4 regions of the Streptomyces diastaticus subsp. diastaticus genome follow, and region 3 is predicted to be linked to each of the others. Evidence: riboswitches for the same ligand, from Rfam matches in the RefSeq annotation. Region 3 holds a riboswitch; each other region holds the start of a gene.
The links. A riboswitch is a leader RNA that binds a small molecule or an ion and turns the genes downstream of it on or off. The one in region 3 is predicted to bind cobalamin.
Positions count from the first base shown of each region.

Region 1: another riboswitch for cobalamin. It lies ahead of metE (5-methyltetrahydropteroyltriglutamate--homocysteine S-methyltransferase); the one in region 3 lies ahead of Sdia_RS20015 (hypothetical protein).
Region 2: another riboswitch for cobalamin. It lies ahead of metE (5-methyltetrahydropteroyltriglutamate--homocysteine S-methyltransferase); the one in region 3 lies ahead of Sdia_RS20015 (hypothetical protein).
Region 4: another riboswitch for cobalamin. It lies ahead of Sdia_RS26380 (ribonucleoside-diphosphate reductase subunit alpha); the one in region 3 lies ahead of Sdia_RS20015 (hypothetical protein).

Region 1 is NZ_BLLN01000005.1:30,397-38,080, reverse strand. It holds gene metE (5-methyltetrahydropteroyltriglutamate--homocysteine S-methyltransferase) at 43-2,361, opposite strand; cobalamin riboswitch at 2,544-2,740, opposite strand; gene Sdia_RS18020 (3-hydroxybutyryl-CoA dehydrogenase) at 2,940-3,809, opposite strand; gene aceB (malate synthase A) at 3,806-5,401, opposite strand; gene aceA (isocitrate lyase) at 5,499-6,788, opposite strand; gene Sdia_RS18005 (short-chain fatty acyl-CoA regulator family protein) at 7,174-7,684, shown strand, end outside.
Region 2 is NZ_BLLN01000005.1:1,273,116-1,280,799, reverse strand. It holds gene Sdia_RS23055 (pectate lyase-like domain-containing protein) at 1-696, opposite strand, end outside; gene Sdia_RS23050 (FAD-dependent oxidoreductase) at 1,152-2,309, shown strand; gene Sdia_RS23045 (hypothetical protein) at 2,477-2,725, opposite strand; cobalamin riboswitch at 2,888-3,106, shown strand; gene metE (5-methyltetrahydropteroyltriglutamate--homocysteine S-methyltransferase) at 3,272-5,590, shown strand; gene Sdia_RS23035 (PRC and DUF2382 domain-containing protein) at 5,915-6,880, shown strand; gene Sdia_RS30375 (hypothetical protein) at 7,044-7,172, shown strand; gene Sdia_RS23030 (oxidoreductase) at 7,188-7,684, opposite strand, start outside.
Region 3 is NZ_BLLN01000005.1:547,348-555,031, forward strand. It holds gene Sdia_RS20005 (GmrSD restriction endonuclease domain-containing protein) at 1-2,092, opposite strand, end outside; gene Sdia_RS20010 ((2Fe-2S)-binding protein) at 2,174-2,878, opposite strand; gene Sdia_RS20015 (hypothetical protein) at 2,923-3,300, opposite strand; cobalamin riboswitch at 3,364-3,487, opposite strand; gene Sdia_RS20020 (NACHT domain-containing protein) at 3,892-7,020, shown strand; gene Sdia_RS20025 (GTP-binding protein) at 7,089-7,684, opposite strand, start outside.
Region 4 is NZ_BLLN01000005.1:2,092,868-2,100,551, forward strand. It holds gene Sdia_RS26365 (GntR family transcriptional regulator) at 55-843, shown strand; gene Sdia_RS26370 (carbon starvation CstA family protein) at 1,356-3,578, shown strand; gene Sdia_RS26375 (YbdD/YjiX family protein) at 3,575-3,817, shown strand; cobalamin riboswitch at 4,417-4,539, shown strand; gene Sdia_RS26380 (ribonucleoside-diphosphate reductase subunit alpha) at 4,679-7,048, shown strand; gene Sdia_RS26385 (ribonucleotide-diphosphate reductase subunit beta) at 7,048-7,684, shown strand, end outside.

The sequences.
Region 1 (7,684 bases), 520 kb from region 3:
GGCCGGGACGCCTGTGGCGTCCCGGCCCACTGCCTTCTTCGGTCAGGAGGCGGGCAGCTCGCTCCGGACGGTGCGGGCGGCGGCGACCAGGTTTTCCAGCGAGGCGCGGGTCTCGGGCCAGGCGCGGGTCTTCAGGCCGCAGTCGGGGTTAACCCACAGCCGCTCGGCCGGGATCGCCTTGAGGCCGGTGCGCAGCAGGTCAGCGGCCTCGTCGGCGCTCGGGACGCGCGGGGAGTGGATGTCGTAGACACCTGGTCCGGCCTCGCGGGGGTAGCCGTGGGCGGCGAGTTCGCGCGCGACCTGCATGTGGGAGCGGGCGGCCTCCAGGCTGATGACGTCGGCGTCGAGGTCGTCGATGGCCTGCACGATGTCGCCGAACTCGGCGTAGCACATGTGGGTGTGGATCTGGGTGTCCGGCCGCACCCCGCTCGTGCTGAGCCGGAACGCCTCGGTGGCCCACGCCAGGTAGGCGTCCCGGTCGGCGGCCCGCAGCGGCAGGGTCTCGCGCAGCGCGGGCTCGTCCACCTGGATGACCGAGGTGCCGGCCGCCTCCAGGTCGTTGACCTCGTCGCGCAGGGCGAGGGCGACCTGGCGGGCGGTGTCGCCGAGGGGCTGGTCGTCGCGGACGAAGGACCAGGCCAGCATGGTGACCGGTCCGGTCAGCATGCCCTTGACGGGCCGGTCGCTGAGCGACTGGACGTACGAGGTCCAGCGCACGGTCATCGGCTCGGGGCGGGAGATGTCGCCGGCCAGGATCGGCGGGCGGACGTAGCGGGTGCCGTAGGACTGGACCCAGCCGTGCTGGGTGGCGAGGTAGCCGGTGAGCTGTTCGGCGAAGTACTGGACCATGTCGTTGCGTTCGGGCTCGCCGTGCACCAGGACGTCCAGGCCGGTCTTCTCCTGGAAGGAGATCACTTCCTGGATCTCTGCCTTGATGCGCTCCTCGTATCCGGCGGTGTCGATGCGCCCGGCACGCAGGTCGGCGCGGGCGGTGCGCAGTTCGCCGGTCTGCGGGAAGGAGCCGATGGTGGTCGTGGGCAGCAGGGGCAGCCTGAGGTGGGCGCGCTGGGCGGCGGTGCGCTCGGCGTACGGCTGGGAACGGCGGGCGTCTGCGTCCATCACGGCCTCGGCACGGGACCGGACGGCGGGGTCGCGGGTGATCGGCGAGCTCGTACGTGAGGCGAGGCCGGCGCGGTTGGCGGCGAGTTCCCCGGTGATGGCGTCGGTGCCCTGGGCGAGGCCCTTGGCGAGCGTGACGACCTCGGCGGTCTTCTGCTGGGCGAAGGCCAGCCAGCGCAGGATTTGCGGATCGACGTCCTTTTCCGCGGACGCGTCCAGGGGGACGTGGAGGAGGGAGCAGGAAGCGGCGACGTCGACGCGGTCGGCGAGGCCGAGGAGGGTTCCGAGGGTGGACAGCGACTTCTGCAGGTCGTTGATCCAGATGTTCCGGCCGTTGACGACACCGGCGACCAGGCGCTTGCCGGGCAGCCCGCCGACGGCCGCGAGGGCGTCCAGGTTGGCGGCCGCGGCATCGGTGAAGTCGAGCGCGAGTCCCTCGACCGGGGCCTGCGCCAGGATCGGCAGTGCGTCCCCGAGCCGGTCGAAGTAGGAGGCCACGAGCAGCTTGGGCCGGTCGGTGAGAGCACCGAGATTGCGGTAGGCGCGCTCGGCGGCGTTCAGCTCGGCCGGGGTACGGTCCTGCACGAGGCCGGGTTCATCGAGCTGCACCCACTCTGCGCCGGCCGCGCGCAGGTCGGCGAGCACTTCCGCGTACACGGGCAGTAGCCGGTCCAGGAGGGTCAGCGGCTCGAAGTCGGCGGGTACGCCCGGGGCGGGCTTGGCCAGCAGAAGATACGTCACGGGGCCGACCAGCACGGGCCGGGCGGTGAGTCCCTGGGCGAGGGCTTCCTTCAGCTCGCCGACCTGCTTGCCGGAGTCGGCCGTGAAGACGGTGTCGGGACCCAGCTCGGGGACCAGGTAGTGGTAGTTGGTGTCGAACCACTTGGTCATCTCCAGCGGACCGACATCCTGGGTACCGCGCGCCATCGCGAAGTAGCCGTCCGTCGCGTCGGCCTCGACCGCGGAGCGGTGCCGCTCGGGGATCGCGCCGACCATGACGGTGGTGTCCAGGACGTGGTCGTAGTACGAGAAGTCACCGGTGGGCACCTCGTGGACGCCAGCGTCGGCGAGCCGTTGCCGGTTGTTCCGGCGGAGTTCGGCGGCGGTGGCTTGGAGGGCGTCGGCGGTGACGCGGCCCTTCCAGTAGCCTTCGATCGCCTTCTTCAGTTCCCGGTTCGGGCCCTGGCGGGGGTAGCCGTACACGGTGGCCCGTGCTGCCGCGGCTGCGGACTTGGCTGTCACGGAGATCTCCTTCGCGAGATGAATCCCTGAGATCCCGGAGACGGGACGAGAGCGCGAAGGGTGTGACGGACCGGACGGACCCGACCTCGCGCGGCACTGGCGCGGTCGTTCCGTCTGGTGTGTTCGCCGACCCGCCCTCGAGGTCACCGGGATGTCCGCGCACGGATCGGTCCGCGCGCGGGCAGTTGGCAGGTCTTCGGACTCGCGGGCACGTCCTTCGTCGTAAAGGACACCTACTGGCCGTCGCTTCCCAGGCCCGGTACGTCGGACCCAGTGCGTATGACGGCGGTCGTTCCCGCTCACCGCTGCGGGGCAGTCCCGGATTCCCACCGGGTTCCCTCTTGCGACACCCCGACTGGCGGACGGGGCGAACCAGCTGCTGCGGTCACCCTACGGGGTGGCGCCGCGAAAGGAAGAGTGCCGTCCATCATGCGGAAGGCGGGTCGGGCGTCCCGGCGGGTGGCAGCGGTGAGGGGCGGCGAACGCCGCACTCGCGCTCACCGCCCCTTCCCGCCGTGCCGCAGGGACCCTCACCCCTGTGGCGCCGCGGGCCCCTCGGCCCGCGTCGTACCAGGCCCTCAGCCCTGGGCGTAGCTGTGGAACCCCCGGCCGGACTTCCGGCCCAGCAGTCCCGCCTCCACCATCCGCTGGAGCAGCGGAGGAGGAGCGTAAAGAGACTCGCGGAACTCGTCGTAGAGGGACTCCGCGATGGACACCACGGTGTCCAGGCCGATGAGGTCGGCCAGTTTCAGCGGTCCCATCGGGTGGGCGCAGCCCAGTTCCATGCCCGCGTCGATGTCGGCGGCGGTGGCGAACCCGGACTCCGCCATCCGCACGGCCGAGAGCAGGTAGGGGATGAGCAACGCGTTGACGACGAAGCCGGCCCGGTCCTTGGAGCGGACAACCGTCTTGCCGAGCGTCCGGGACGCGAAGTCCTCCACCAGGACGGTCGTCCCGGCCGACGTGTGCAGCGAGGTGACCACCTCGACCAGCGGCAGGACGGGAACGGGGTTGAAGAAGTGCAGGCCGACGACCCGGTCCGCCCGGGAGGTGGCCATGCCGAGCCGCATCACGGGCAGGGAGGAGGTGTTGGTGGCGAGGACGGCTGCGGGGTCTTCGACGATCTTGTCCAGGGCGGCGAAGACCTCGGTCTTGGCGTTCGGATTCTCGATGACGGCCTCGATGATGAGCTGCCGGTCGGCGAGATCGTCCAGGCTGCCGGTGAAGACGAGCCGGGTACGGGCGTCGGCGGCGGCCTCGCGGCTCAGCTTGCCGCGTCGTACGGCTCGGTCCAGGGAGCCGGCGATCCGGTCCCGCGCGGCGCGTGCGGCGACCGCGTCCACCTCGCAGACCACGGTGTCCAGTCCGGCCCGCGCACAGACCTCGGCGATCCCCGCGCCCATCTGCCCGCCGCCGACCACGCCGACGCGGGTGACGCCGGCGCTCACACCTGCACCTGCGATCGGCGCACGAGGTGGCGGGTGTAGGCGTCGGGGGTGAAGAACAGCGGCAACTCACCCGCCAGCGCGGTCTGCTCGAAGAGGGGGCGGATGTTTTCGGCCGAGGCCCACGGGTATTCGGCGCCGAGCGCCGTGATCTCGTCGGCGAGCAGTTCGAGCACCGTCTCGCGGTCGATCACCCGATGCCGCAGCCACTGCCAGATCTGCACGCGGGCGATCTCGGCGGTGGCCGCGTCCTCCATCAGCCCGTCGAGGGCGACCGCGCCCTGGCCGCGCAACCAGGCGGCGTAGTACCGCAGTGTGACGGAGATATTGGTGCGCACCCCGTCAGCGGTGGGCGGCCCGCTGATCCGGCGCACGGACAGCAGGTCGGCCGGGGCGACCTCGACGTCGTCGCGGGTGCGGTCGAGCTGGTGGGGCCGCTCACCGAGAACGCCGTCGAACACGTCGCGGCAGACGCGGACGAGTGCCGGATGGGCGACCCAGGAGCCGTCGAAGCCGTCTTCGGCCTCCCGCTCCTTGTCGAGGCGGACCTTGGTGAAAGCGGCCTCGTTCGCGGCCGGGTCCTTGCCCGGCACCTGGGCGGCCATGCCGCCGATGGCGTGCGCGCCGCGCCGGTGGCAGGTGCGCACGAGGAGTTCGGTGTACGCCCGCATGAAGGGGGCGGTCATCGTGACCTTCGCCCGGTCCGGGAGGAGGAAGTCGGTGCGGTGGCCGAAGGTCTTGATGATGCTGAAGAGGTAGTCCCATCGGCCGGCGTTCAGTCCCGCGCTGTGTTCGCGCAGTTCGTGGAGGATCTCCTCCATCTCGAACGCGGCGGTGATCGTCTCGATGAGGACGGTGGCGCGGATCGTGCCGCGCGGGATGCCCAGCAGCTCCTGGGCGAGCAGGAAGACGTCGTTCCACAGCCGGGCCTCGTACCTGTTCTCCAGCTTGGGGAGGTAGAAGTAGGGGCCGTACCCGGCGTCGATCTGCCGCTGGGCGCAGTGGAAGAAGTACAGGCCGAAGTCGACGAGCGCGGCGGGCACCGGGCGGCCGTCGTACTCCAGGTGCTCCTCGTCGAGGTGCCAGCCGCGCGGCCGGACCATGATGGTGGCGAGCCGGTCCCCCAGCCGGTACTCCTTGCCCTCGGGCGTGGTGAAGTCGATCCGGCGCTCGATGGCGTCCAGGAGGGTGAGCTGCCCGCCGACGACGTTGTCCCACAGCGGGGCGGTGGCGTCCTCGAAGTCCGCCATCCACACCTTGGCACCGCTGTTGAGGGCGTTGACGGCCATGCGGCGCTCCGGCGGCCCGGTGATCTCCACCCGGCGGTCGGTCAGACCGGGCGCGGGCGGCGCCACGCGCCAGTCGGCGTCGGCCCGGACGCGGGCGGTGACCATGGGGAAGTCGAGAGGCGAGCCGGACGCCAGTCGCAGTACCTGCCGGCGGCGTTCCTTCATCAAGTCCCGTCGACGCGACGCGAACGCCTCGACGAGCTTGCCGACGAAGGCGAGAGCGGCCGGGGTGAGGATCTCGTCGTGCCGGTGACCGGGCGCGGCGAGGACACGGAGCTGCTGGTGGGTGGGTGCGGTGGTGGTCATCGGGCTCTCCTGGGAGGTGGGAGCGGAGGGGGACGGAGACGGTTCGTCCCCCTCCGCCGGCGGGGCCGGCCGCACGCGGGGCGTCCGGCTCGGCGGCCTAGTGGAACTGCTCTTCCTCCGTGGACCCGGCCAGCGCGGTCGTGGAGGAGGCCGGGTTGACGGCCGTGGAGACGAGATCGAAGTAGCCGGTGCCGACCTCGCGCTGGTGCTTGACGGCGGTGAAGCCCTGCGCCTGCGCGGCGAACTCCTTCTCCTGGAGATCCACGTAGGCGGTCATGCCGTGCTCGGCGTAGCCACGGGCCAGGTCGAACATGCCGTGGTTGAGGGAGTGGAACCCGGCCAGGGTGATGAACTGGAACTTGTAGCCCATGGCGCCCAGCTCGCGCTGGAACTTGGCGATCTGGTCGTCGTCCAGCGCGGCCTTCCAGTTGAAGGACGGGGAGCAGTTGTAGGCCAGCATCTGGTCCGGGTACCGCGCGTGGATCGCCTCGGCGAACTCGCGGGCCTGCGCCAGGTCCGGGGTGCCGGTCTCCACCCAGATCAGGTCGGCGTACGGGGCGTAGGCCAGACCGCGGGCGATGACCGGGGCCATCCCGTTCCGTACTCGGTAGAAGCCCTCCGCCGTGCGCTCGCCGGTGACGAACTCGGCGTCGCGCTCGTCGACGTCGCTGGTGAGCAGGTTGGCGGCGAGGGCGTCGGTGCGGGCGATGACGACGGTCGGCACGTCGGCGATGTCGGCGGCCAGGCGGGCCGCGTTCAGGGTGCGGATGTGCTGCGAGGTGGGGACGAGGACCTTGCCACCGAGGTGCCCGCACTTCTTCTCCGAGGCGAGCTGGTCCTCGTAGTGGATGCCGGCCGCACCCGCCGCGATCATCGCCTTGGTCAGCTCGAAGGCGTTCAGCGGGCCGCCGAACCCGGCCTCGGCGTCGGCCACGATGGGCGCGAGCCAGTCGGTGGTGTCGCCGGCGTTCTCGGCGGTGGCGATCTGGTCGGCGCGCAGCAGCGCGTTGTTGATCCGACGCACCACCTGCGGCACCGAGTTGGCGGGGTAGAGGCTCTGGTCGGGGTAGGTGTGGCCGGCCTGGTTGGCGTCGGCGGCGACCTGCCAGCCGGACAGGTAGATCGCCTGGAGCCCGGCCTTCACCTGCTGCACCGCCTGGCCGCCGGTCAGGGCGCCGAGCGCGTGGACGTAGTCGAGCTCGTGCAGCTGCCGCCACAGCCGTTCGGCGCCGCGCCGGGCCAGGGTGGCCTCCTCGCGGACGCTGCCGGACAGCCGGACCACGTCCTCGGCGCTGTAGGTGCGCTCGATGCCCCGCCAGCGCGGGTCGGTGGCCCAGCGCCGGGCCAGTTCCTCGGCCGCCTGCGTGCTCGTCCTCGCGTCCGCCATGACTGTCTCCGTCTCCTCGGTCTGTACTGGCTGCCAATTCCACCGTCCGGATGAACGGAGGTGGCACTACGTGTCGTCGTACGGGGATGCGGCCCGCCGTCACCTGGGAGGTGGAGCTGAGCAGTGTTGCCGGCGCAGATACCCGCCGCTGCCGGGATCTCCGACGTCAGGGCAGAAATCGTGCCCCGGTTCCGGGCTGTACCTGCCGGGTCCGGCGGGCCGCACTACGACTCTGGCACTGGCACTGAGTGCCATCAAGCGGGGACGTCTGCCAATCCTTGCGAATCTTCTCGCCGCTTTTTGCCAATGTTGCGAAGGCTCGGAGGGGGGATGTCTCCCTTACGCTGAACCGCGACGGAGGCCCAGCTGCCGAGGGAGCGGTTCGGTGAGCAAGACGTACGCGGGTGCGCGGCTGCGACGACTGCGCGAGGAGCGCCGGATGAGCCAGGCGGACCTCGCCCGCGTGCTCGCCATCTCCCCGAGCTACCTCAACCAGATGGAGCACGACTCCCGCCCCCTCACCGTGCCCGTCCTGCTGCGGTTGACCGAGGCGTTCGGCGTGGACCCGGGCTTCTTCTCCGAGCGGGACACCACGCGCCTGCTGGCCGACCTCCGTGAAGCCCTCGCCGGCGAGATCGCCGAGTCCAAGGTGTCCGCGGCCGATCTCGGTGACCTGGCCGCCCGGCTGCCCGGCGTCGCCAAGGTCCTGCTCGACCTCGGCCGCCGCAACCAGGAGCTGTCCGAACGCCTGGCCGGGGCGGCGGACGGCCGGGACCGGGACCGGGGAACCACCTCCACGCCGCACGAGCAGGTCCGTGACTTCTTCTACCGCCGCCAGAACTACCTCCACGACACCGACCTGGCGGCCGAACGCCTCGCCGCGGAGATCGGAGTAA
Region 2 (7,684 bases), 730 kb from region 3:
CCAGCCGCCGACCGAACTGTCGCGGGTGTACCACTGCTGCTGGGAGTACGGGCCGACCTCGCCGTCGATCCTGGAGTCGGCGATGTAGCCGCCGCTCGCCCAGCCGTAGCCGTCGGGTGCGAGGTTGAGGCCGCCGCGCACGTGCATCCGGCGGAACGGCGCCGCCTGCGAGACGGCCCAGCGGTTGGTGCCGTTGGCCGGGCTGAGCGACAGGTTCTCCGCCGAACGCCAGAAGTTCTGCGTGGCGTTGCCGTCGAACCAGCCGGCGTCGACCGTCACGTCCCCGTTGAAGTGGGTGTCGTCGGGGGAGAGGCCGAGCCCGGAGATCGCGGTGTAGAAGCCGATCTGCACATTGAGGCCGTTGTACGTGCCCGGCTTGAACAGCAGGGCGTGGCGCCCCTCGCCGAACTGGGCCGACTCCTGCTCCTTGAAGATCTGGTCGACCGTGCCCTGGATGTCCGGCGTCGACGGGTCGAAGACGTGGACGTTGGGGCCGAGGTCGCCGCCGCCCTCGACGGGGCCGGCCGTGCTCTGCGCGGCGGGTGCGGGCGCCGCCTGCGAGGAGGTGGCGGGAAGCATGACCAGCGTCGTCGCGGCGAGGGCGCCGGCGAGCAGCGCCGCGGCGGTTCTGCGGCGCCGGGTCCCGGGACGTGGTCCGCCGTCCGGGTGTGGGGGTCCGAAGGGGGTGGTGGGCATGTCGGCTCTCCTGAGCTGTCGAAGTGGGGGGAGGGCAGGAGCGAGTGACCACAGGGAAAGGCGGGAGAGCGCCTGAGAGCGCTCTCCATGGGGGGTGATGGTTCTCCCGGAAACCTGAGGCGTCAAGAGTTGTCGCAAGACGTGAAGGAAGTGCGGCCGTGGCGTCAGGAAGTGAAGGGGCGTGGCGCGCCGGGCCCGCGAGGGAGCGTGCGACCCCTGGCCTCCGCTTTTCCCGTGGAGCGGTGCACGGCGGCCCTGAGGCGCGGGTGGGCGCTCCGGCGGCGCCTTCGCGACGTGAGGATCGTGTTCGTGTCGCACCTGTTCGTGTCGTACTTGTTCGCGACGAACGCGTTCGTTACGGTGGAGTCGTGACGACGGCCCCCAGGGATTCAGCTCTCCCGCCCCGGCCGCCGCGCTCTCCCCGCCCCGTGCCCGCGAGCCCCCAAGGAGTCACCGTGACCACCGCCCCCATACCCGAGCACCACCCCCTCCTCGTCGTCGGCGCCGGGCTCGGCGGGCTCACCCTCGCCCGCGTCCTGGCCCTGCACGGCGTGGGCTGCACCGTCCTCGACCGCGACGCCGACCGCGACGCCCGCTCCCAGGGCGGCATGCTCGACCTGCACGAGGACACCGCCCAGGCGGCCTTGCGCGAGGCCGGGCTGTACGAGGGGTTCCGCCGCCTGGTGCAGCCCGGCGGTGAGGCCACGCGCGTCCTGGACCGGCACGCCACCGTCCACCACGCCGACGACGCCGAGGGGGGCCGGCCCGAGGTCCACCGCGCGGCCCTGCGCGACCTGCTGCTCGACGCGCTGCCCGCCGGAACGGTCCGCTGGGGCGCCCAGGTCACCGCCGCCACCCCGCTCGGAGGCGGCCGCCACGAGGTCCGCCTCGCCGACGGCACCACTCTCACCACCGACCTCCTCGTCGGCGCCGACGGAGCCTGGTCGCGCGTGCGCCCCCTGGTCTCGGACGCCGCCCCGGCCTACACGGGCGTCAGCTTCGTCGAGGCCGACCTGACCGACGCCGACCGCCGCCATCCCCGTGCCGCCGCCCTCGTCGGCTCCGGCCTGCTCTTCGCCCTCGACCAGGGCAAGGGCCTCCTCGCCCACCGCGAACCGGGCGCCCGCCTGCACACCTACGTCGCCCTGCGCTGCCCCGCCGAGCTGCTGGACTCCCTCGGCCTCGCCGACCGGGCCGCCGCCCGCCGCCGGGTGCTCGCCCACTTCGACGGCTGGGACGAGGGCCTGCGCTCCCTCCTCGCCGACGGCGACGGCCCGCTCGTCGCCCGTCCCGTCCACGCCCTGCCCGTCGGCCACCGCTGGGAGCGCGCTCCCGGCGTCACCCTGCTCGGCGACGCCGCCCACCTCATGTCCCCGTTCGCCGGGGAGGGCGCCAACCTCGCCATGCTCGACGGCGCCGAACTCGCCGCGGCTCTGCTGGCCCGTCCGCAGGACCCCGAGCGCGCCCTCGCCACGTACGAGGCGGCCCTCTTCCCCCGCGGCGAGCGCGCCGCCCGCGAGTCGGCCGAGAGCCTGGAGCTGTGCTTCGGCCCGGACGCGGCCCGGCGGCTGGCGGCGATGATGAGCGGGGGGTGGCAGGACGGGGCGGCGTGACGGCCGGCCGCGGCAGCAAGTGCACCACCCTGCGCAAGGGCGCGTACCTGTACCACCGGACCTCGGGCCTCCAGGCCTGGAAGGAAACGGTCACCTGCTGACCGTCGCCACCCGCTCGCGCCGAGGGGCGCCCCGTCGCCGGGGTGCCCTCGTCACGTGTTCAGGGCTCAGGGCAGCGGCAGCTCGCGCACCATCAGCTCCGAGAGGTGGAACGTCCGGGCCCGCTCCGGCGCCTCGTCCAGGTGCTTACGCCACCACTCGCGGCCCTCCGTGCCGGGGGCACCGTAGGCGAACCCCGCCACCTCGTCCCCGTCGCGGGCGATCACGCAGGAGAACCCCGGGTGCCCGCCCCAGTGGTCCACGAACCACGGGAACCGCTGCCGGAACTCCTCGTCCTCGGTCACCCCGGAGTACACGTTCCGCTGGGTGTCGATGAGGATCTGCCGGATCTGCGGCAGGTCGTCACGTCCCGGGCGGCTCGCCCCGCTGGTGCCCCGGGAGGAGATGCGGGAACGCCTGCAGCGCCCCCGCGTCCCGCCATGTGAACACCCACCCCCGCGAGGCCCCCGCCCCCGGCTAGGCTGCCCCGTGCAGCTGGTTCGCCCCGTCCGCCAGACGGGGCGTCGCAAGAGGGAACCCGGTGGGAATCCGGGACTGCCCCGCAGCGGTGAGTGGGAACGAACGCCGTCATACGCACTGGGTCCGGGGAACGGGTCCGGGAAGCGACGGCCAGTAGGTGTCCGCCTTCGGCGGACGTGCCCGCGAGTCCGAAGACCTGCCCGTTGCCCGCACGCGACATCCGTGTGCGGACATCCCGGTGACCTCGTGGGCGGGTCGGAGGAGCACAGAGCGGACGGACGGGCGCGCCCCCGGGGCGCGGACCCCCGCCGTCCGGTCCGTCGTCCCTTCGCGCTCGCGTCCCGTGGCCGGGATGCAGGAGACGTCTCGCGAAGGAGAGTTCCGTGACAGCGAAGTCCGCGGCCGCGGCAGCACGGCCGACCGTGTACGGCTACCCCCGCCAGGGACAGCACCGGGAACTGAAGAAGGCGGTCGAGGGCTACTGGAAGGGCCGCGTCACCGCCGGCGCCCTCCAGGAGACGGCGACCGGGCTGCGCCGGGCCAACTGGGCCCAGCTCGCCGGGGCCGGCATCGACGAGGTGCCCACCGGCGACTTCTCGTACTACGACCACGTCCTCGACACCAGCGTCATGGTCGGCGCCGTCCCCGCGCGCCACCGGGCCGCCGTCGACGCCGACCCGCTCGACGGGTACTTCGCCATGGCGCGCGGCACCCAGGAGGTCGCGCCGCTGGAGATGACCAAGTGGTTCGACACCAACTACCACTACCTGGTGCCCGAGCTGGGCCCGGACACCGTCTTCAGCGCCGACTCCGCCAAGCAGGTCGCCGAGCTGACCGAGGCCCTCACGCTCGGCCACACCGCCCGCCCGGTCCTCGTCGGCCCCGTCACCTACCTCCTGCTCGCCAAGCCCGCCCCCGGGGTCGCCGCCGGCTTCGAGCCGCTGACCCTGCTCGACCGGCTGCTCCCGGTCTACGCCGAGGTCCTGGCCGACCTGCGGGCCGCCGGCGCGGCGTGGGCGCAGCTCGACGAGCCCGCCCTCGCCCAGGACCGCACCCCGGCCGAGCTGAACGCGGCCGCCCGCGCCTACCGCGACCTCGGCGCCCTCACCGACCGGCCCAGGCTGCTGGTCGCCTCGTACTTCGACCGGCTCGGCGAGGCGCTGCCGGTGCTGGCCAAGGCGCCGGTCGAGGGGCTGGCGCTGGACTTCACCGAGGCCGCCGCCGCCAACCTCGACGACCTCGCCGCCGTCGGCGGCCTGCCCGGCAAGCGGCTCGTCGCCGGTGTCGTCGACGGCCGCAACATCTGGATCAACGACCTCGAGAAGTCCCTGGCCACCCTCGCCACCCTGCTCGGTCTCGCCGACCGCGTCGACGTGGCCGCCTCCTGCTCCCTGCTGCACGTTCCGCTCGACACCGCGCCGGAACGCGACATCGACCCGCGGGTCCTGCGCTGGCTCGCCTTCGCCCGGCAGAAGACCGCCGAGGTCGCGACCCTCGCCACGGGCCTCGCCCACGGCACCGGCGCCATCGCCGCCGAGATCGCCGCCAACCGCGCCGACCTCGCCTCCCGCGCGAACTCCCCGCTCACCCGGGACCCGGCCGTCCGCGCCCGGACCGCCGCCGTCACCGGGGCCGACGCCCGCCGGTCCCAGCCGTACCCGCAGCGGGCCGCGGCCCAGCGGGAGCGGCTCGGGCTGCCGCTGCTGCCGACCACCACCGTCGGCTCGTTCCCGCAGACCGGCGAGGTCCGCGCGGCCCGCGCCGACCTGCGCGCGGGCCGGATCGACACGGCCGGGTACGAGGAGCGCATCGCCGCCGAGATCGCCGAGGTGATCGCCTTCCAAGAGAAGGCCGGGATCGACGTCCTGGTGCACGGCGAGGCCGAGCGCAACGACATGGTCCAGTACTTCGCCGAACAGCTCACCGGCTACCTCGCCACCCGGCACGGCTGGGTCCAGTCGTACGGCACGCGGTACGTCCGCCCCCCGGTCCTCGCCGGGGACGTTTCCCGTCCCGCGCCGATGACGGTGCGCTGGACGGCGTACGCCCAGTCGCTCACCGGCCGGCCGGTCAAGGGGATGCTGACCGGGCCCGTCACCATGCTGGCCTGGTCCTTCGTCCGGGACGACCAGCCGCTCGGGGAGACCGCCGCGCAGGTCGCCCTCGCCCTGCGCGACGAGGTCGCCGACCTGGAGGCGGCCGGTACCCCGGTCATCCAGGTCGACGAGCCGGCGCTGCGCGAGACCCTGCCGCTGCGCGCCGCCGGACGGCCCGCCTACCTCCGGTGGGCCACCCGGGCCTTCCGCCTCACCACGGGCGGGGTGGCACCGGGCACCCAGATCCACACCCACATGTGCTACGCGGAGTTCGGCGACATCGTGCAGGCCATCGACGACCTCGACGCCGATGTCATCAGCCTGGAGGCGGCCCGCTCCCACATGCGGGTCGCGCACGAACTGGCCGCCCACGGCTATCCGCGTGAGGCGGGCCCCGGCGTCTACGACATCCACTCGCCGCGCGTCCCCGACGCCGAGGAGGCCGCCGCCCTGCTCCGCGAAGGCCTGGCGGCCATCCCCGCCGAACGCCTCTGGGCCAACCCGGACTGCGGCCTGAAGACCCGCGGCTGGCCCGAGACCCGTGCCTCGCTGGAGAACCTGGTGGCCGCGGCCCGTACCGTCCGGGCCGCGCTCACCGCCTCCTGACCGCAGGGCGCCCCTGACGGGGAGCGGCAGGAGCCGGGGCGCCCCGGCTCCGCCGTGCCCGTCCCGGAGGCGGCGTGCGGCCTCCCGGAAGGGATTCACCCGAATGGAGTAACGCCGTGCGGCGTCGGAGCCCGGCTCCCGGCCCTCCCTGGGGCCTCACGGGCGCGTTCCGGCCCGCACGGCACCGGTCGCCGGAGAGGAGAGGCGCACGGCCCCGGGTTGCCGCGACGGCGTTCCGGGTGCGCGATGGAGGCGTGGGTGTGTGGGCCCCTGGGGGTGCTCCCGGAATCCTCCGCCACGCGCCGTCCAAGGAGTGATCACGACATGACAGCAGGTGACAGCTTCCTCACCACCGATCAGCTGGTGGGGCTGACCGCCTACGACCGCGACGGCGCCAAGGTCGGCAGTGTCGAACAGGTCTTCCTCGACGACGGTACGGGGAAGCCGGAGTGGGTCACGGTCAAGACCGGCATGTTCGGCATGAAGGAGACCTTCGTACCGCTCGCCGGAGCGGGCCACGACGGCGAGGGACTCCACCTCGCCTACGCCAAGGACACCATCAAGGACGCCCCGCGCGTCGATGCCGACGAGCATCTCGACGCCGCCGAGGAGCGCGAGCTGTACGCCCACTACGGGGTCACCCGGGGCGGCGCGAGCGGCAAGACCGGCGACGAGATGAGCGGCCGCGGCGACACCACCTCGGAGACCGGCACCGGGACCCAGGCCGCGGCCGCGGGCACCGCCGGGGCCGCCGGGGCCGCCGGCCGCAGTCAGGGGACCGGCCGGCCCACCGAGGACCGGCCACTGGCCGGAGCCGGGGCCGGGTCGCCCGCGATGAGCCGTTCCGGCGCCGACATGGGCGACGAACGCGCCACGTACGCCGACGAGATGGTGCGCTCCGAGGAGCAGCTGCGCGTCGGCACCGAGGAACAGGAGGTGGGCCGCGCCCGCCTGCGGAAGGTGGTCGTGACCGAGGACGTCAGCACCACCGTCCCCGTCAGCCACGAGGAGGTGCACCTCGTCCGCGAGCCCATCGGCGAAGGCGACCGCACACGCGGGACCGAGATCGGCGAGGCCGAGGCGGAGGTGACGCTCCACGCCGAACGCCCCGTCGTCCGCAAGGAGGCCGTCCCCGTCGAACGGGTGCGCCTGGAGACCGAGAAGGTCACCGAGCAGCGCGAGGTCAGCGACACCGTCCGCAAGGAGGAGATCCAGTACGACGACGGCACTTCCGGCGCCTCCGGCGAGGAGGACGACTGGAAGGGCGGCCGCAGCGGCCCGACCCGCTGACGGCGCCGTCCCGGCCCCGGGGGCCCACCCGGCAGCCGAGGGGCCGGCCGGACACCGTGGAGGTGTCCGGCCGGCCCCTGCGTGCCGAGGTGTGGTGTGCGGCCGGCCCGGGCACCACACCAGGGACGGTGCCGGCGCGTGCCGGCCCGGCGGGGGAGGTGGCGTGAGCGCTCTGGTCCAGGTGCCGGCGACCCTGGTCGGCGGCCTGCTCGCGCTGGGCGTGTTCCTCACCCTGCTCGGCCTGGCCTCGCGCCAGGCCCGGCGGCGCTCAGGCGGCAGGTGGGGCGGGTGACCGCCTCGGGCGCGGTCAGGCGGGCTCCAGACCCGGGCCGACGCCGGTCAGGGCGGCCGAGACGTCCCACAGGCGGCGTGCGGTGACCGGGTCCTTGGCGCGGGCCGACAGCCTGGCCGGTCCCGCGCCGCCCCGGCACTCCAGCGGCCCGGCCGGGCCGTAGTGGGCGCCGTCCGGCGCGGCCGGGTCGGTGGCGGCCAGCAGGACCGGCAGCGCGCCCGCGGAGGCCGGCTGGGTGAAGAGCCGGGTCGCCCGCTCCATCCGGGCCGCCCAGGCCCGCCCGGCCATCCTCGGCCCGGCCTGGCCCAGTTCGGTGGCGGCGAGCCCCGGGTGGGCGGAGACTGCGGTCAGCCCGAGTCCGGCGAGCCGGGCGCGGCGGGCCAGTTCGGCGGTGAAGAGCAGGTTGGCCAGCTTGGAGCGGCCGTAGGCGGTCCAGGCGCCGTACCCGTGCTCGGCGTTGAGGTTGTCGAAGTCGATGCGGCCCATCCGGTGGGCGAGCGAGGAGACCGTCA
Region 3 (7,684 bases):
CCGCCGGCACGGGGACACTCTCCTCGGACGCCTCACGGCCCACCAGCACGGCGAGGTCGGCGGCGGTCAGGCGGTGCGCTCTGCTCGCCCGCCCGTTGCCGTCGAAGGGAACCCCTTCCGCCTCCAGTATTTTCACGGGGTCGCCGGAGTACCGGTCGTCGCCCCAGCGGAAACCGCCCGCGATCCGTCCGCCCGCGGTCAGCACCCGGTAGGGGCAGTGCAGACCGGTCCTGGCGGCCAGGTGGTTCCCGACGGCGACGGCGCTGGTGCCGATGGCCGCGGCCAGGTCGCCGTACGACGTCCACGTGCCGGCCGGCACGGCCGACAGGATGTCGCGCAGCTCCCGCCATCCCGCCCACTCGTCGTCGGCCCGGGCGATCCCCTCCAGCGGTCCCGGCCACAGCCGCACGGCGCGATCCGCCAGTTCCTCGGCCCGGGCGGCGATCTCCGCGCGCCCCCACCGCTCCTCGGCGGCGATCCGCTGGTTCATCCGCAGGGCACTGGCGTCCAGCAGTTCCTGCTTCCGGCGGAACGGGTGGTTGGACAGCTTCGCGTTCTCCCCTGTGAGGGTCAGGTTCCCGAGCGTGTGCACGAGCAGGCCGTGGAGTTCCTCGGGGCTCTCGCCGTCGCCGGCCTCCTCGGCCAGCAGGTCGAACCACTGCTGGGCCGGGCGCTGCGGCAGGACGTGCTCGACGGTGAGGTTCGCCAGGGCGTAGTCGACCGGCTCGCTCGACCCGTAGCTCTCCTCCAGCCTGCGCAGGATCTGGAAGCGCTGGCCGGCACGGCCGCTCTTGTAGAATGGGCGGGTGCGGATCGCCTCCCGGACGGTGTCATCACCGGGCCAGGCCCGTGGGCCGGTGCGGTGGCGGGACAGCAGGCGCCGCACCGCCTCGGCCGGGGAGCCGTCCTCGCCGAGTTCCCTGGGGAGTTCCATGAACACCCGGTTGCTGCCCGTCGTGGAGAGGCCCGCGAGGAGCCGGCGCACCATGTAGCTCTCGGCGTAGGCGAGCGCGGCCGCCGCGTCCTCGGCCGTGGCGCGGCCCTCGTCCATCAGGTCGAGGAGGTGCAGGGCGAGCGGATAGTGCACCTGGCCACCCCACCGAGCCAGGCGTTCCAGCACGGTACGCATCCGCGGGTGCGGCTCCCGTGCGGGTTCCACGACGCGCATCAGCCGCTCGGCGCGGACGGCGAGGCGGACGATCTCGCCCGCCAGCGCCTCCTCGTCGTCGACCAGCGGTTCCAGGCGCTTCTTCTGGTCCCGGTAGATGTCGCCCTGGCGGGCCCGGCTGTTGCCGGCGACGACCAGGTCGAGCCAGACCAGCAGTTCGAGGTTGTCCGGGCCGAGCAGCTCCTGCATGGGCAGCCACCACTTGCGGTGGACCTCCTCCCCCTTGGCGGGCAGGTACATGAAGAGGTAGTTGCGCAGCAGGTCGCTCTGGCTCAGTCCCACACCCGTGTTGTTGATCGACTCGAAGATCCGGTAGACGTTGTCGCCCTCCGCCGCGGTGATCGCGACGATGGACAGGCAGCCGCCCAGCACGGATTCCACGGCGTCCAGCCAGACCGCCCCGCCGCTCTCCGCGCCGTCGGCCAGCACCGCGCCGAAGAAGCGGTACGCGGCACCCACGTTCCCCGCGCCACCGGCCTTGGGCAGGGTGTCCAGGCAGGCGGTGAACGCCTCCCGGTCGGCCTGGGTCGGCAGCAGCCGGTAACGGTCCAGGCCGTCCTGATAGGCGTTGACCAGGAGCAGGTCGTTGATCTTCGCCGCCCTCCGCTCCTCCCCGCGGCCACGGAACTGGTCGCGCAGAGCGGTGAAGGCGAGCATGAGTGTGGTCATCCGCTGCTGGCCGTCGACCACGAGCCAGCGCCGCATGCCCCCGGCCGCGACCCGCTCGGGAGCCAGCACCACCGACCCGAGGAAGTGCCCGCCGGCAGCGCCGCCCTGCTGCCGGTCCTCGACGGTCTCGAGCACGTCGGCCCACAACTGTCGCAGCTCTTCCCGCTGCCAGCTGTACGTGCGCTGGTACAGGGGGACCTGGAACTGCTGCTCCCCCTGGACGAGCTTGCTGAACGTGGTTTCCTGAGCGTGCACGCGCGTACCCTCCCCGACCGATGCGCCGAGGCGCCATTCTCGCCCACGGCGCGAGGTGATCGACCGGAACGCCCGCACGCGTCACCTCTCCGGTGCGCCCCTCGCCAGGACGCAGTCGCCGCACGGGGAGCCGTTCGGCGCGAGGTGGTAGAGGCAGCAACTGCGGCGGCGGAAGGCGAAGCCGGGGGTGGTGAGCGTGCCGGTTCCCGCCAGGTGTCCGGTAACCAGGAGCCTGGTCGTGAGGGCGGTGAGCGGGCCGTGCGCTCCGGGGCGGGCCGTCAGCACGGCGCGGGCTGCTTCGGCGAGCGCCGAGGCGGAGTTGCCGTCCAGCAGGCGCGGAGCGATCTTGACGCGCAGACCGTCGGCCAGGCCCAGCAGGTGCGACGCCGCCTGCGCGTACAGGGCGTCGGCGGCGGTGGCGTCCAGGCTGTCGACGCGCCAGCCGGCCGGACGCGGCAGCCGCAGCGCGGGGCCCTCGTCGGCCCGCTGGAGTTCCGTGAGGTCCAGCACGATGCCGTGCAGCACGGCGGTGGCCAGGAGTGGCGACCAGAGGCGGGCCGCGTGGCCGAGCTGGGCGATGGAGACGCCGACGCGCGGCTCCCGGGTGCGGTGGCGGCGCGCCACGGCAGCGACGAGGTCGGTGCATCCGGCGGCGTGGGAACGGGCGAGCGGATGCCAGCCCTCGTTCGGACCGCCGGCCCGCAGGACGAAGAAGCCGCCGAGCCCGGCCACTTCGGCCAGTGCGGCGGTGACAGCGCCGGCCGGGGCCCGGGCGTCGGCGGGCAGGCCCGACGCGAGCGGGTACGCGCCGGGCCGCCCGCCCTGGCCTGTCAACGGGCCGTTCGCCGTCGCGGTGGCGTGACGGTGTGGAGGTCGAGGATGTCCGGCAGGGGAGCCACGCCGGGGCCGCCGGCGCGTGCCCAGGCGGCGATGTCCTCGGTGGCCTCAGGGTCGTTGACCAGTCCCAGCCAGACGGGCCGGGCGCCGTTCGCCCGGCCCTGCGCGGAAGGCTGGACCACGACGACGTTGGCCTGCTCGCACACGTCGAGGCAGTCGGAGACCCGTACCGGCACCTGGGCACGCAGCCGCGCGGTCTGGGCGGCGTGGTCGATTCCGGGCACCTTCGCGGTACCGCAGCAGCAGTCGCGGCAGACCACGACCCGGCAGGGGGCCGGTTCCCGGCTGGGCGGGACGGTGGCGGCGGGCATACGGCATCGTTCCTCTCTCCGGGGAGATCCGCCCCGGGGTGGTGTCGAGGAGGCGACCGCGTGAGTCTCCTGGCTCTCGGGTCGTCGCCCACCCCGCGCCTTCCCACCCGGTCAGGGCAGTGGTCGTGTGCGGGGCTCGCTCGCCGATCACAGTGGCGGGACCGCGCCGGATTTCCACCGGCTTCCTCGTTCCGCCGTCGCCTTTCTGCGCCTCATCCTTCCATCCCGGCCGGTCCGCCGTCCGCCGGGGGACGTAGGTGAGTGCGCGGCCGCCGGGGTACACGCCGGAGCGGTGCGAGGACGCCTCGCCGGAAACAGCCAGGGGCTGCGCGGACGGGCTCTCCCGGACCACTCGCTCCCGGGTGGTTCATGGCGACATGTCAACCGACCATGATCCCTCACCCGAGGTCGGTCGAGGACAACTCCCTGGCGGCCTCACACACGGCACCGGCGGTCACCGGACGGCCCCCGAGCGGAACGCGCGAGCGCTGACAGCCGTCCCGCGCGACGACGACGGGCGAAGGGGCGGGCGGACTCCCTTACGCTCTGACCGGAGGTGGGAATGTGGATGCCGGAACGGTGGCTTTACGGGTGGGGTCGGCTGCGATCACCCCGTTGGTCAGGAAACTCTTCCGGAAGGAGCAGCCAGGCGCGGGCCTGGTGGCCGAACCGGTGCGGATCGGTTCGCTGGTCTCCTTCCGGGGTGAGAAGCGCGCACTGACCGTCGACGATCTCGAGAAGCTGGTGTGGCGGCTGCTGGAGCGAGCGGTGGCAGCGGCTGGACCTCATGACACTCCCGCGCCCGGCGAACACGAGGCCGTGGTCCGGTCCCTGGCGCTCTCCCTGTACCGGCTCGGTGACCTGGAGATGGACGACGTCCAGGCCGTGGCGCTCGGGCCTGAGAAGCTGGCGGCCACTCTGAGCGCGAGGCCACACGACCTTCTGTCCGAGGATGCCGATCAGCTCCACGACCAGTTGCTCCAGGTGGCCTGCCTGCACATCATCGACTTCTTCACCAGGCGTTCCACGTTCGTGGCCCGCACTTTGGTGGAGGAGGCCCGACAGACCCGGCGCCTGGTCGAGGCCATCGACTCACTCACGCAACGTCTCCCCACCCGGTACACCGAGGACGCCGGCTTCGAGGAGCGCTATCGGCGGCACCTGGTCCAGCGGCACGGGCGCCTCACCGTCTTCGGCATCGAGGTGGACGACGACTGGCCCTTGGACGACGCCTACTTGAGCCTGGAGGCGGTGGACGGCAAGACGCAGCGGACGGATACCGAAGCCTCAGCCGATCACGGCCGGCCGGCCGACCGGCCAGAGCGGGCCGAGCAGGCTCTCGCGGGCAGGGAGAGGGTGTTGCTGCGCGGTGTCGCCGGTGCCGGCAAGACCACTCTTGTGCAGTGGCTGGCCGTCACCACCGCTGAACGCCGCCCCAGCAGAGACCTGGCCCACCTCTTCGGACGCGTGCCGTTCGTCCTGCCCTTGCGCTCTCTCACCCGTGCGGGGCGGGAACTCCCCACTCCCTCCGACTTCCTGACAGCGGTCGGGTGTCCGCACACGGCGCCGTCCGGGTGGGCGGAGCGCGTCCTCACCGCCGGGCGCGCCCTGCTTCTGGTGGACGGCATCGACGAGGTACCGGAATCGCAGCGGGACGGCACGCGCCGATGGCTGCGCGACCTGCTCCGCGAGTTCCCCGGCAACGTCTGGCTGGTGACCGCACGGCCCTCGGCGGTCCGCGAGAACTGGCTGGGCGCCGACGAGTTCCACGAACTCTCCCTGACGCCGATGAACGGTGAGGACGTCACCACCTTCATCAACCGCTGGCATGCCGCAGCCGGAAACGCTCAGGAGGAGGCCGACCGCCTGATCGCGACCGTCCGCAGCAGGCAGGACCTCTCAAGGCTGGCGACCAACCCCCTGATGTGCGCCCTGATCTGCGCCCTGCACCGGACCAGCCGAGGCTTTCTGCCCCGAGGACGCGAGGAGTTGTACGAGGCGGGTCTACGCATGCTGCTGGAACGGCGCGACCTGCAGCGGAGCATCGACGACGGCGTGCAGATGGATTACAGGTCCCAGGTTCTGCTTCTGGAAAGGCTGGCCTACTGGCTGATCCGCAACGGCCACTCCCAGATGGACCGGGAGGACGCCATCGCTCTCATCGACCAGACCCTGCCCGCCATGAACCGCGCGGTGGTCACCGCGTCCTCCGCCGAGGAGGTGTACCGGCGTCTGCTGACCCGCTCCGGCCTGCTCCGTGAGCCCGCCGAGGGTGTGGTCGACTTCGTGCACCGCACCTTCCAGGACTATCTCGCTGCCAGGGCCGTCATCGAACACCGCGACTTCTCCCTCCTCGTACGCAACGCCCACCTGGACCAGTGGGAGGACGTCGTCCGCATGGCCGTCGCACACGGCAGGCCCCACGAACGCGGGCGCCTGCTCACCCAGTTGCTCAGGCGCGGTGACAAGGTGGGCCGACACCGTGTCCGGCTGCATCTTCTCGCCGCCGCCTGCCTGGAACACGCCACCGAACTGGATCCAGAAGTGCGCCAGGAGGTGGAACTGCGCGCGGCAGCTCTTTTGCCGCCCAGGACCTACAGCGAGGCGAAGGCGCTGGCCGAGGTGGGGCATGTGACCCTGGAACTCCTCCCGGGCCCGGAGGGGCTGACCGAGCACGAGGCGGCGGCCGTCGTCTGCGCGGCCGCCCTGGTGGGAACCGACACGGCTCTGCCGAAACTTGCCGAGTACCGGGACCATCCCTCCCCGAACGTCAGGAACGTCATACTCAGCGAATGGGGCGAATTCGACCACGCGAGGTACCAGAAGGCCATTCTGTCCGGCCTTTCATTGGAAGGAAGACCACACCTCCTGGTGCGCACGCACACCGAACTCGCGGCCTTCTCGCATTTCCCTCCCCACCCCTACGTGGCACTGTTCGGACCCTTCACGGGCCCTGAGATCACGCGGGCGCTGTGCGACAAGAACATCGAGGAGCTCTCACTGAGCTGTGAGCGCCTCACCCACCTCGACTTTCTCCAGGCGTACCGCCACCTGGGCCGTCTCTCTCTCATCGACGGCCCCATGGTCGCCGATCTCTCCCCCGTCGTGGAGTTACCCCTCCGCGAGCTGCTCCTGCGGCAACTCCCCCGGATGAGCGACTACCACTGCCTGAACGCGCTCACCGGTCTCCGGAAACTCTTCGTGGGTGACGGAATGACCTGCCGTGACCTCGACGCGCTGCCCACCACGGCGCCGCTCGAGGACCTGGGCGTTCCCAGCACCGTCACCGACCTCACGCCACTTCGCGAGTTCTGGCCGGCATTGACCACCCTGCGCCTCAACGATCCTGACGAAGCACCCCTCCCGCCGCCGCCCAGCGGGCTGAGGACACTGGCCGACATGCCGTCGTTGTCCACGCTGGCGTTCAGCGCGCGCCTGGTGGGTGCCTTCGCCACCGCGGGCGCCGCGTTTCCTCGTATCGAGTCGCTCCGGCTCGTGGATGTCGAGGACGGTCACGACCTGGCGGAGGTGGTCGCCGCCTTCCCCGGGCTCAGAGAACTGGCTCTCGCGGCCGGCGAACGGCCGGCGACGGTGGACGCCGCTCCGCTTCACGGAATCGGCACCCTCCGTTCCGTGGAGGCCCTGGGCACGGTGCGACTGGTGAACACAGCGCGTGTCTCCCAGGCGTCGGTGCGTCAGCCACCTGAGTCCCGGTACTGAGGGGCGCGGCCGAAGGAGAGGACCGGGCCGGACGGTGCCGTGGCCGCGTCCACCGTCCGGCCCGGAGTTCAGACGCCCGCCGCCGGTGCGACCGTTCGCGCGTGCTCGTACTCACAGGCGCCGTCGATCCCGTAGGCGGCCCACTCGGGGAAGGGATCAGACTCCGGCCACGGCTCCTCATCGCGCATCAGGCAGGCGGTCAGCGCCGTGACGAGCGACTCCTCGACCAGCTCGGTGCCGATGAAGACGAGTTCCTGGCCGTGCTGTGCGGTGGCGCCGGCACGGGCGCCGGAGGGTTCGAACCTGGCGACCGCGCCCGCCTGCGACCAGAGACCGGTCACGCCCGGGCGGCTCGACAGCCAGAAGAACCCCTTGGACCGCAGCACCTTGCCGTACCTGCCGCTCTCGAGCTCCTCGGTGACGAACACCCACAGCCGCTCCGGATGGAAGGGGCGGCTCGCACGGAACACGACACTCGAGATCCCGTACTCCTCGGTCTCGGGCACGTGATCGCCGTTGAGTTCCCGGACCCAGCCGGGAGCCTGCTGGGCCTTCTCCAGGTCGAAGAGGCCGGCGCCGAGGAGTTCGGAGGGAGCCACCCGCCCGTAGCGCGAGGAAACGATCCGGGCACCCGGGTTCAGCCTGCTGAGCGTGGCCTGCAGCC
Region 4 (7,684 bases), 1.5 Mb from region 3:
CGACAGACGGAGGAGCCGGTGACGGCAGCAGCACAGGAGCCGGAGGGGCGGAGTATGACGACGGACGCGGGCGGAACGAGGACCCGGACGGCCGGCGGACCCGCCACGGAGCCCACCAGTCCGGTACGGGCCACGCGCGTGCCCAAGTACTACCGCCTCAAGCGGCACCTGCTCGACATGACGCAGACGCTGCCCCCGGGCACCTCCGTACCTCCCGAGCGTACGCTCGCCGCCGAGTTCGACACCTCGCGGACCACGGTGCGCCAGGCACTCCAGGAGCTGGTCGTCGAGGGCCGGCTCGAACGCATCCAGGGCAAGGGCACCTTCGTGGCCAAGCCCAAGGTCTCCCAGGCACTCCAGCTCACCTCCTACACCGAGGACATGCGCGCCCAGGGCCTGGAGCCCACCTCGCAGCTCCTGGAGGTCGGCTACATCACCGCCGACGACTCGCTCGCCGCCCTGCTCGACATCACCGCGGGCAGCCGGGTGCTGCGGATCGAGCGGCTGCGACTGGCCAGCGGCGAGCCGATGGCGATCGAGACGACACACCTGTCGGCCAAGCGCTTCCCCGCCCTGCGCCGCTCCCTGGTCAAGTACACCTCCCTCTACACGGCCCTGTACGAGGTGTACGGCGTGCGCCCGGCCGAGGCCGAGGAGACCATCGAGACCTCGCTCGCCACCCCGCGCGAGGCGGCCCTGCTCGCCACCGACGTGGGCCTGCCGATGCTCATGCTCTCGCGCCACTCCCGCGACGAGACGGGGGCGCCCGTCGAGTGGGTGCGCTCGGTCTACCGGGGCGACCGGTACAAGTTCCTGGCCCGGCTGAAGCGGCCGGTGGAGTAGGCGCGGGCGACCGCCCGGAAGGGCCGGCCACCGCGGGTACGGACGGAAGGGCGGCACCCCTCGGCGAGGGGTGCCGCCCTTCGCCGTGCCCGGCGGGCGAGCGGCGCCGCGCCTGGCGCGAATTCGCCCGTCGCTCTCCCACCACCCGAGGGAGACCCCTCGCCCCGCACGGCCCTCTCCGGCCGATTCGCTCGTACGTGTGTGCTCTTTCGTGCATGACCCACGGGTGGCGGCGGGTACGCACCCACCACCCGAGGAGCACGGCAGGGGGCGGTCGAGGAAGGGTCGCGAGGGGCGGGAGCAGCGCCTCGCGGAGGACAAATACGCGGCGAGGCGTGCTTAAGGGACGCGGACGCGGCGGTCCCGGCGGAAGGTTGTGCCGGATCCGGAGTCGTTGCCGTTCCGATACGCGGACAGGGGGTGCCAAAGCCCGGACCGGTCGCCTACATTTCCGACGCATTGCAGGAGTTCAGCGCAGGTGGGTCCACCTGCGCTCATGTGAGGGGACCATCATGGCCGAGCCGGCTCCACCCGCCTCCGGAAACCGGAAGCTGTCCGCCAAGTCCATCGCCGTCTGGACGCTGGTCGCCGTGGTCGGCGCCATCGCCTGGAGCGTGCTGGCGCTCTCCCGGGGCGAGGAGATCTCCGCCATCTGGATGCTGGCGGCGGCCCTCGGCTCCTACGCCATCGCGTACCGCTTCTACGCGCGCTTCATCGCCAACAAGGTCCTGAAGGTCGACAAGGACCGGGCCACGCCGGCGGAGCGCCTGGACAACGGGGTCGATTTCCAGCCGACCGACCGCCGGGTGCTCTTCGGCCACCACTTCGCGGCCATCGCCGGAGCGGGTCCGCTCGTCGGCCCGATCCTGGCGGCACAGATGGGGTACCTGCCGGGCACCATCTGGATCGTGGCGGGCGTGATCTTCGCCGGCGCCGTCCAGGACATGGTCACCCTCTTCTTCTCCACCCGCCGCAACGGCCGTTCGCTCGGCCAGATGGCCCGGGACGAGATCGGCCCGGTCGGCGGTGTCGCCGCCCTGATCGCGGTCTTCATGATCATGATCATCCTGCTGGCGGTGCTGGCCCTCGTCATCGTCAACGCGCTGGCCGGTTCGCCGTGGGGGGTCTTCTCCATCGGCATGACCATCCCGATCGCCCTCTTCATGGGCGTCTACCTGCGCACGATGCGCCCGGGCAAGGTCACCGAGGTCTCCGTCCTCGGCGTCGCCCTCCTGCTGCTGGCGATCGTGGGCGGCGGCTGGGTCGCGGAGTCCTCCATGGCGGACTTCTTCACCCTGGAGCCGGGCACCCTGGTCATCTGGATGGTGGTCTACGGCTTCTTCGCCTCGGTGCTGCCGGTCTGGATGCTGCTCGCCCCGCGTGACTACCTCTCCACCTTCATGAAGGTCGGCACCATCGTGCTGATGGCGGTCTGCGTCGTCATCGCGATGCCGACGCTGAAGATGGACGGCGTCACCTCCTTCGCGACCAGCGGCGCGGGCCCGGTCTTCTCCGGCTCGCTCTTCCCGTTCGTCTTCATCACCATCGCCTGCGGCGCGCTCTCCGGCTTCCACTCCCTGGTCTCCTCGGGCACCACCCCGAAGATGGTCCAGAAGGAGACCCAGATCCGGATGATCGGCTACGGCGCGATGCTCACCGAGTCCTTCGTCGCCATCATGGCGATGATCGCCGCCTGCATCATCGACCCGGGCCTCTACTTCGCCATCAACTCCCCGGCCGGTGTCCTCGGCGACACGGTCAACAGCGCCTCGGAGGCGGTCGCCAACCTCGGCTTCACCATCAGCCCGGACCAACTGGCCCAGGCGGCGAAGGACGTCGAGGAGGCCTCCCTGCTGTCCCGCACCGGTGGCGCGCCGACCTTCGCCCTGGGCATGGCGGAGATCTTCGCGTCGGCACTCGGCGGCGCCGGGATGAAGGCGTTCTGGTACCACTTCGCGATCATGTTCGAGGCGCTCTTCATCCTCACCACCGTCGACGCCGGGACGCGGGTCGGCCGCTTCATGCTCCAGGACACCCTGGGCAACGTCTGGAAGCCGATGCGCCGCGTCAGCTGGTGGCCGGGCGTCTGGCTGACCTCGGCGGTCGTGGTCGGCTGCTGGGGCTACTTCCTCTGGGTCGGCGTGCACGACCCGCTGGGCGGCATCAACCAGCTCTTCCCGCTCTTCGGTATCGCCAACCAGTTGCTGGCCGCCGTCGCGCTCGCCGTCTGCACCACGCTGCTGATCAAGTCGGGCCGCCTCAAGTGGGCCTGGGTGACGGGTGTCCCGCTCGTCTGGGACGTGGCGGTCACGCTCACCGCGAGCTGGCAGAAGGTCTTCTCGGACAACCCGGCCATCGGCTTCTTCGCCCAGCGCGCCAAGTACCAGGACGGCATCGACGCGGGCGAGGTGCTGGCTCCGGCCAAGTCGATGAGCGACATGCACACCGTGGTGACCAACTCCACCGTGGACGGAGTCCTGTCGATCGTCTTCGCGGTGCTGATCATCATCGTCCTGGTCGACGCGGGCCGCGTCAGCTACAACGCGATCCGCAGGCCCGAGTCGGTCAAGATGGCCGAGGCGCCCTTCGAGCAGTCGAAGATCGTCGCCCCGGCGGGGATGTTCCCCACCGCCGAGGAGAAGGCCGAACTGGCCCTGGTCGGCGCCGGGGCCCCCGTCTCGGCCGACGACGGCGCCGGCGACGCCCCCGCCGGGCAGGGCGGCGGCAAGGCATGAGCGGCGAGGCGGCCCACCGCCCCGGCCGCCTTGGCGTCCTGGCGCACCGCCTGCGCGCCGGCGCGCGCTGGATCGGCTGGTACGTCCGGGAGGTGTCGGGCGAGACGGCGTACGAGAAGTACGCCGCGCACCTCCGGCGCCACGACCCGGACGCCGAGGTGATGACCCGCAGGCAGTTCGAACGCAGCCGCATGGACGCCCGCGAGGCGGATCCACGGGACGGATTCCGCTGCTGCTGACCGCACGGCGAAGCCGCCGGCCCTCCCGGGGTCGGCGGCTTCGCCGTTTCCCGGCCTGACCGGGGCGGTACGCGCGAAGGCCCGGCGGACGGTCCGGCCGGTCTCCGGCGAGGGGGCACGGCCTCGGGCCCGGACCGGGGCGGGCCCTTTCGACGGCACCGGGCCGGCTCCCCTCGTCTGGGCCGGCTCACGCCCCCGGCCAGGACCGTGCCGCACCGCCGGCGCCCCACGTCCACCGCCCGAACCGAGTCGTCCCCTCGTCCAGCCCGGACCGCGTCGCACCGCCCTGTCGCCGGCCTCGCCCTCGGGTACCGTCACGCGGCCCCTGGCACCCGGGCCCGGAGCCCGTGCGCGTACGCTCTCCGAGGCCGTCGCGCCGCTTCACGCGCTTCCGGGAGGCGTCCCGCGCGGGCTCTACCGGAAGGCGCCGCCCAGGGCCTTCCCGGTGCTGCTCCCGGGCCCTTCCGGCGGGCGTCCGGGCCCTGTCCGAGGGGTCCTCCGCCCGGTTCGGGCATCCGGTACGGGTGGGTCGAATGGCCCACCTCACGGCACACCCGACACAAGATATGGGGCCGCTTCCCGAGCGCGGCACAAGATGTATGCTCATGCTCGCTGTCGCCGCAGGGGAATCCGGTGGAAGTCCGGAACTGTCCCGCAACGGTGTGTTGGTGCGCTTCTGCGCGCCCGCGAGTCCGAGGACCTGCCGACGGCGCACCCCGGCCGTCCGGCCCGGGTGCCGATGTCGTCCGGGCCTCGTGGAATGGGCTCGCGGACGCGTGCGGAGCCGTGTGCCCCAGAGCCCGGCCGCCCGTCGTATCCGCTGCCCTCCGCGTGGCTCCGTGCCGAGCGAGGGAGAGCTTCATGACCATCGCGCCAGCCGATCCGTCGACGGCCGAGGTGCGGGCCGAGGAGATCCAGGGCCCCGGGGGCGCGCTGCTGCGTACCCTCACCGACCTCACCGCGGATCTCCCCGACACCGACCCCGGCCGGGTCGCCGCCGCCGCGCTCCGGGGCCGCAACGCCGCCTCGGACGAGGCCGAGCTGCGGTCCCTCGCGACGGAGGCCGCCGCCGGTCTGATCTCCGAGGACCCCGCCTACTCGCGGCTCGCCGCCCGCCTGCTGACCCGCACCATCGCCGAGGAGGCCGCGGGCCAGGGCGTCACCGCCTTCACCGAGTCGGTCGCCACCGGCCACCGCGAGGGCCTGATCGCGGACCGCACCGCCGCTTTCGTGACCGCGCACGCCGAGCGGCTCGACGCCCTGGTCGATCCGGCGGCCGACGACCGCTTCGGCTACTTCGGCCTGCGCACCGTGCACAGCCGCTACCTGCTGCGCCACCCGCACACCCGCCAGGTCATCGAGACACCCCAGCACTTCATGCTGCGCGTCGCCTGCGGACTCGCCGCGGACGAGTCGGTCCAGGCCCTCGACGAGGTCGCCTCGCTCTACCGGCTGATGAGTGCCCTCTCCTACCTGCCCTCCTCCCCCACCCTCTTCAACTCCGGCACCCGGCACCCGCAGATGTCCTCCTGCTACCTGCTGGACTCCCCCAAGGACGAGCTGGAGTCGATCTACGACCGGTACCACCAGGTCGCCCGGCTCTCCAAGCACGCCGGCGGCATCGGCCTGGCCTACTCCCGCATCCGCGCCCGGGGTTCGCTGATCCGCGGTACCAACGGGCACTCCAACGGCATCGTGCCGTTCCTCAACACGCTCGACGCCTCGGTGGCCGCCGTCAACCAGGGCGGCCGGCGCAAGGGCGCGGCCGCGGTCTACCTGGAGACCTGGCACGCCGACATCGAGGAGTTCCTGGAGCTGCGCGACAACACCGGGGAGGACGCCCGGCGCACCCACAACCTCAACCTCGCGCACTGGATCCCCGACGAGTTCATGCGCCGGGTCGACGCCGACGCCGACTGGTCGCTCTTCTCCCCCTCGGACGTCCCCGAGCTGACCGACCTGTGGGGGGCGGCCTTCGACGCGGCCTACCGCGCGGCCGAGGCCGCGGGACTCGCCAAGCGGACCATCCCGGCGCGTGAGCTGTACGGCCGGATGATGCGCACCCTCGCCCAGACCGGCAACGGCTGGATGACCTTCAAGGACGCCTCCAACCGCACCGCCAACCAGACGGCGCTGCCCGGCCACACCGTGCACTCCTCGAACCTCTGCACCGAGATCCTGGAGGTCACCGACGACGGTGAGACGGCCGTCTGCAACCTCGGCTCGGTCAACCTCGGCGCCTTCGTCACCGGCGGCGCCCTCGACTGGGAGCGGCTGGACGAGGCGGTGCGCACCGCCGTGGTCTTCCTCGACCGCGTGGTCGACATCAACTTCTACCCGACCGAGCAGGCCGAGCGCTCCAACTCCCGCTGGCGGCCGGTGGGCCTGGGAGCCATGGGCCTCCAGGACGTCTTCTTCCAGCTCCGGCTCCCCTTCGACTCCCCCGAGGCCCGCCGGCTCTCCACCCGGATCGCCGAGCGCATCATGCTCACCGCGTACGAGACCTCCTGCGAACTCGCCGAGAGGAACGGGCCGCTGCCCAACTGGGACCGCACCCGCACCGCTCAGGGTGTGCTCCATCCGGACCACTACGACACCGACCTGGCCTGGCCACAGCGGTGGGAGGCGCTGCGCGCCCGGGTCGCGCGGAGCGGCATGCGCAACGCGCTGCTCCTCGCGATCGCCCCGACGGCCACCATCGCCTCGATCGCCGGTGTCTACGAGTGCATCGAGCCGCAGGTCTCCAACCTCTTCAAGCGCGAGACCCTCAGCGGCGAGTTCCTCCAGGTCAACTCCTACCTGGTCGAGGACCTGAAGCGGCTCGGCGTCTGGGACGCGCGGACCCGCGAGGCGCTGCGCGAGGCCAGCGGTTCGGTGCAGGGCTTCGCCTGGGTGCCCGAGGAGCTGCGTGCGCTGTACCGCACCGCGTGGGAACTGCCGCAGCGCGGCCTGATCGACATGGCGGCCGCCCGGACCCCGTTCCTGGACCAGAGCCAGTCGCTGAACCTGTTCATGGAGACGCCCACCATCGGCAAGCTCAGCTCGATGTACGCGTACGCCTGGAAGAAGGGGCTGAAGACCACGTACTACCTGCGGTCCCGTCCGGCCACGCGGATCGCCCGCGCCGCCGGCGGCTCCGCCACCGCCACCGTCCCGGCGCAGGCGGCCCCCGAAGCGGATGCCGTCGCCTGCTCCCTGGAGAACCCCGAGTCCTGCGAGGCATGCCAGTAATGACCACCCCCGACACCACCCCGGCAGCGAACGCGCACACCGTGGGCACGGCGAAGAACCTGCTCGACCCCGGCTTCGAGCTGACCCTGCGTCCCATGCGGTACCCCGACTTCTACGAACGCTACCGGGACGCGATCAAGAACACCTGGACCGTCGAGGAGGTCGACCTCCACTCCGACGTGGCCGACCTGGCGAAGCTCTCCCCGGGGGAGCAGCACCTGATCGGGCGGCTGGTCGCGTTCTTCGCCACGGGTGACTCGATCGTCGCCAACAACCTCGTGCTCACCCTGTACAAGCACATCAACTCCCCCGAGGCGCGGCTCTACCTGAGCCGGCAGCTCTTCGAGGAGGCCGTGCACGTCCAGTTCTACCTGACGCTGCTCGACACCTACCTGCCCGACCCGGCGGACCGCGCGGACGCCTTCGCGGCGGTGGAGAACATCCCCTCGATCCGCGAGAAGGCGGAGTTCTGCTTCCGCTGGATGGACTCGGTGGACAAGCTGGACCAGCTGGAGAGCCAGGCGGACCGCCGCAAGTTCCTGCTCAACCTGATCTGCTTCGCCGCCTGCATCGAGGGGCTGTTCTTCTACGGGGCGTTCGCCTACGTGTACTGGTTCCGCTCGCGCGGGCTGCTGC